One region of the Mucilaginibacter sp. P1_D10 genome, then DNA from elsewhere that is predicted to be linked to it. Evidence: riboswitches for the same ligand, from Rfam matches in the RefSeq annotation. Region 1 holds a riboswitch; the other holds the start of a gene.

Region 1 (2,206 bases):
TCTCATCATCGGGGTGTGCAATCACCACCAGTACCCGTGCGGGCGTATCAGGCACGCAACCACGCGCAGTGGCCGCAGAGCATATAATAAGGACGGCCAACAAGATATATAAATAGCTTAATTTCATTTTTTAATTATGGGAGGTGTGAGGATGGGTTCGAACCATCGTAAGGAGTTTTGCAGGCTCCCGCCTAACCACTCGGCCACTCCACCTTGTTTTTGTTGTGTACTCGGAACAACCCGTATATGTTTTTGCCGTGCACCCTGTTCTTATCAATAAAAAACTGACAGGAAACGGGACTGGCCGGCTTTGCGCAATTATGCCGCAATCAGCTGATAAATAGCCGCAAGTTTACCGGCGGCATAATTTATCTCTTCCGGGGTGTTGAATTTGCTAAAAGAGAATCGGATGGTATCTCTACCCGCTTCAACGCCGAGCGCACGAAGCACGTGCGACGATGAGCCACTGCTGCAGGCACTCCCGCCCGATACAGATATGCCATACTCGTCCAAACATCGGAGCAGGTCGGGGTTTAACGATGGCACATTGATGCTGAGTACGGTATATAAGCTTTTATCCGCAATGGCCGAATTTCCGTTGAAATTTACGCCCCGCAGCGTTTCGGTAAGCCCGGCAATCAGCTGGTCTTTCAATTGCTGTATGTATTGCCGGTGCTCGTTTATATCGGCATAGGCCAGTTGCAATGCTTTGGTAAGGCCGATTATACCGGGGATGTTTTCTGTGCCTGCACGCAACGCTCTTTCCTGGCCGCCGCCGTGTAGTAATTTGGCCGGCCTTAGGCCCTGCCGACAATATAAAAAGCCTATACCTTTTGGCCCGTGGAATTTGTGGGCAGAGGCAGCCAGGAAATGAACTTTAAGCTTGCTTACATCGTGCCGGTAATGGCCTATGGTTTGCACCGTATCGGTATGGAAAAGCGCATCGTGTTTTTCGCAGATGTTGCCTATCTGTTCAATATCGTTAAGATTGCCAATTTCGTTGTTGGCGTGCATTACCGATACCAGGCTGCGCGGGTTGGTGCTTAGTAAATATGCTAAATGACTAAGATCCAGGTTTCCTTTTTCGTCATGAGCGATGAAGCTTACCGATATTTCGCCGGTTTTTTTGAGGTGCTCCAGCAAACTTAACACGGCATGATGCTCGAACCTTGTGGTAATTACATGCTTTACGCCGGCGTTGCGTACGGCCGTTAATATGGCAGTATTATCGGCTTCGGTGCCGCCCGATGTAAAAATGATTTCGTTTGGCGAAGCATTGAGCAAACCGGCAATGGTTTTTCGGCAGCTTTCGATAGCTTGTTTTGCTTCGCGACCGTGCTGATGATGCGATGATGGGTTGCCGAAATGATTGAGCAGATATGGCGTCATGGCTTCAAACACTTGTTTATCAAGTGGGGTGGTAGCGGCGTTGTCGAGGTAAACTTTCATGGTAATTTAATTAAATTTTGATTTAAACAGGCCAGAAAGCGAGGTGAGATTTACCGCTTAACAAGTTGAAAACTTGCACTCTTATCTTTCTCCTGTTTTGGCAGGAGTTGGAATTAGCACCTTAAATAATAGGTTGCCAAGACGTCATAGGGCCATTCCCTCGGTCTTTCTGGATAAGTTTAAAAGAACGTTTCGATGCAAATGTAAATAAATTCTATTAATCCCATAGAAATTATAGAAAAAATTTGAGAAAACGAAATTTACCATTACATTTGCAGCATCCGCAATTAGCGGTACTGTGTTTTATAATGATAACCCAAGGTTTAAATAATCAATTTTTAATGCGAATGCCCATGCCTCAGATGGGTATGTGCAGCTGTTGTTGCTAACCTCCCAAGCACAAACAAGCTCAGTTTATTAAAAATATTATTTGCCTCCCATGTTACCTTCTTCTTTTACTGTTACAATCAACCTGCGTTTTGTTGCCACTATTTTGCTGGCCGGCACTATTGCTTTACTTTCTACTTCCTGGTCTGAATTTGCCCACCGCCCGTCTGAAGATGTTGCGGCGGGGCCTGCGGCCTTTAGCACTGCGGTAACTTCGCATACCATAGCCTTAAATGGCAAAAAGCTGGCTTATAGGGCAAAGGCGGGATACCTGGGTATAGGTCATTCGAAAGGCCGTGCTGCGGCTAATGTTTTTTACGTGGCCTACAGCCTTGATAATAACGTTAGTGCTGCAAAACGCCCCATTACC
Region 2 (2,206 bases), on a different contig from region 1:
CAGCCCTTCCACACGGGCGCGGATAATGAACTGAATATTACCGAAGGGCCCGTTGATGCCAAATACATCGGCAAAAACCAAACCATGGTACCCTTCTGATGGCTCAGTAAATTGCGGGTATTTGCCATTGCCCCAGTTATAGTTACCGCCATCTATAATAGCGCCGCCAATGCTGGTACCGTGGCCGTTTATCCATTTGGTGGTAGATTCTACCACCACGTGCGCACCGTGTTGCAATGGGCGGAAAAGGTAACCGCCTGCAGCGAATGTATTATCTACTATTAGCGGCAGATCGTGTTTGTTGGCCAGTGCTGCCAATTTTTCGAAATCGGGGATGTTAAAGCCGGGATTTCCTATGGTTTCCACGTAGATTGCTTTGGTTTTATCGTCGATAAGCGGCTCTATGCTTTCGGCGGTGTCATCGGCAGCAAAACGCGCGTCTATCCCCAAACGCTTAAAGGCAACTTTAAACTGATTGTAAGTGCCGCCATACAAGTATGGCGAGGTAACGAAGTTATCGCCAACCTGCAGTATATTATTCAACGCCAGGAATTGCGCCGCCTGGCCGGAACCTGTTGCCAAAGCCGCTACGCCGCCCTCTAAAGCCGCGATGCGTTTTTCGAACACATCGGTAGTAGGGTTCATGAGGCGGGTATATATATTGCCGAATTCCTTCAGCGCAAACAGGTTGGCACCATGTTCGGCACTATTGAAAACGTATGAGGTAGTTTGGTACAAAGGAACGGCGCGCGCGCCTGTGGTAGGGTCGGCCTCCTGGCCTGCATGCAGTTGTAAGGTTTCGAATTTCAAGTTTGACATAATCTGTAGATTTAAAGGGTTTTGTATGAAAAATATTTAATTACGATAGGATAAGCATATCCTTTAGGGTATCACGCGTGCTTCCGGAAAATAAAAAGGGGGAACGTGTTACGGGATTAGCAGCAGCAACACATGCAAATACAGCCAATAATTTGGTTGTATGCAGAAGATAGTCCCGATTGGGATTGCTGGTTGTTTTGCTGAGCTACGTAAATTGTACTTTTCATGATTAAAAATTTATATCCCCCGGTATTCTTTTTCCGGGACAGGAATTGGCACCTTCTCCAATTTGGAGGGTTGCCAGCGGGTTTTCGAGCCTGATCTCTCGCCGCTTCTTTATAAACCAAAATCCTTTTGAGGGGAATTGATTAAGGTATCTCTACCGATTAACGTGGGCAAATATAGGGCAATGCCGTTTTAATATCCAAATAATATTTTAATTTTATTGTGAGTGGTAGGATAGCACCTTGTAATAAGCGTTTTTTTTACCCAAAAGCGCGAAGACGACATATTAATCAACATCCGTAATGTTATTGTGTCTGGCTTTGTCCCATCGGGACAACTGGTTGGTAGAAATATTGAAAGAATCTCTTAAGCGTTCCATAGGAACGCCTGGTGTTCGCGACTATTCCAATTCTTTGAAGATGTATTTCTCATCCCAGTCTATTTCAAACGCCGTTAGGAATTCGCGATATTCTTCTAAAAAGGTTTTCTTATGATGGTGTTTTTCCTGGTTTTTAATATACCTAACAACCTGATCAATTTGGCTTTTTCCATACGAAAACGCACCATATCCTTCTTGCCATGCAAACGGTTGCTGACAGAATTCCTGTGCCTTTATCCACTTAGTGCTTTCCGTTTTCACATTCTGCACTAACGAGGATATCGATTGATGCGGCCTCATGCCTATAAAAATATGAATATGATCGGGCATGCTGTTTATTTGCAGCATTTTGTGTTCGTTTTGCTGGAAGATGCCGGTAATGTATTGATGCAGCCGCACTTTCCATGCGCTATCAATAAGGGCACCACGGTATTTTACGGCAAATACAAATTGGATATGAAGCTGGGTATAACTGTTAGCCATGTCGGTCAATCATATTTGCGAACCACCATTCGTTCCTATGGAACGAGCCAATTTACTTATTTTTTCTACCAACCAGGCATCCCGATGGGATGCGAGAAACTTTTAGTTGTTTAGAAATGTATTAATCTGATATCATAAAATCACATTTCTGAATCAAGCAGGCGCATATTCCTTCATTGTCCCATCGGGACAATTGGTTGGTAGAAAAACGGCCCAGTTAATTTTGCACTCCGTAGGAGGGCTTGGTGCTCGCAAGCTATCCCTGCAAGGGTTAGTTCCCTTACCCCAACGCCTGCTCCA

Evidence for each region. Region 1 has a riboswitch for S-adenosylmethionine ahead of AC1DYT_RS18885 (cysteine desulfurase family protein). Riboswitches for the same ligand answer to the same signal wherever they lie in the genome.
Region 2: it holds a riboswitch for S-adenosylmethionine, as region 1 does, so the genes downstream of both, AC1DYT_RS08755 (O-acetylhomoserine aminocarboxypropyltransferase/cysteine synthase family protein) here and AC1DYT_RS18885 (cysteine desulfurase family protein) in region 1, are expected to answer to the same signal.

What each region holds. Positions count from the first base shown of each region.
Region 1 is NZ_JBFUAP010000012.1:27,718-29,923, reverse strand. Features, by position in the region: gene AC1DYT_RS18895 (PIG-L family deacetylase) at 1-127, opposite strand, end outside; tRNA gene AC1DYT_RS18890 (tRNA-Cys) at 142-213, opposite strand; gene AC1DYT_RS18885 (cysteine desulfurase family protein) at 319-1,449, opposite strand; SAM riboswitch class I at 1,528-1,629, opposite strand; gene AC1DYT_RS18880 (S10 family peptidase) at 1,889-2,206, shown strand, end outside.
Region 2 is NZ_JBFUAP010000004.1:458,308-460,513, reverse strand. Features, by position in the region: gene AC1DYT_RS08755 (O-acetylhomoserine aminocarboxypropyltransferase/cysteine synthase family protein) at 1-819, opposite strand, end outside; SAM riboswitch class I at 1,054-1,164, opposite strand; gene tnpA (IS200/IS605 family transposase) at 1,445-1,906, opposite strand; gene AC1DYT_RS08745 (trans-sulfuration enzyme family protein) at 2,187-2,206, opposite strand, start outside.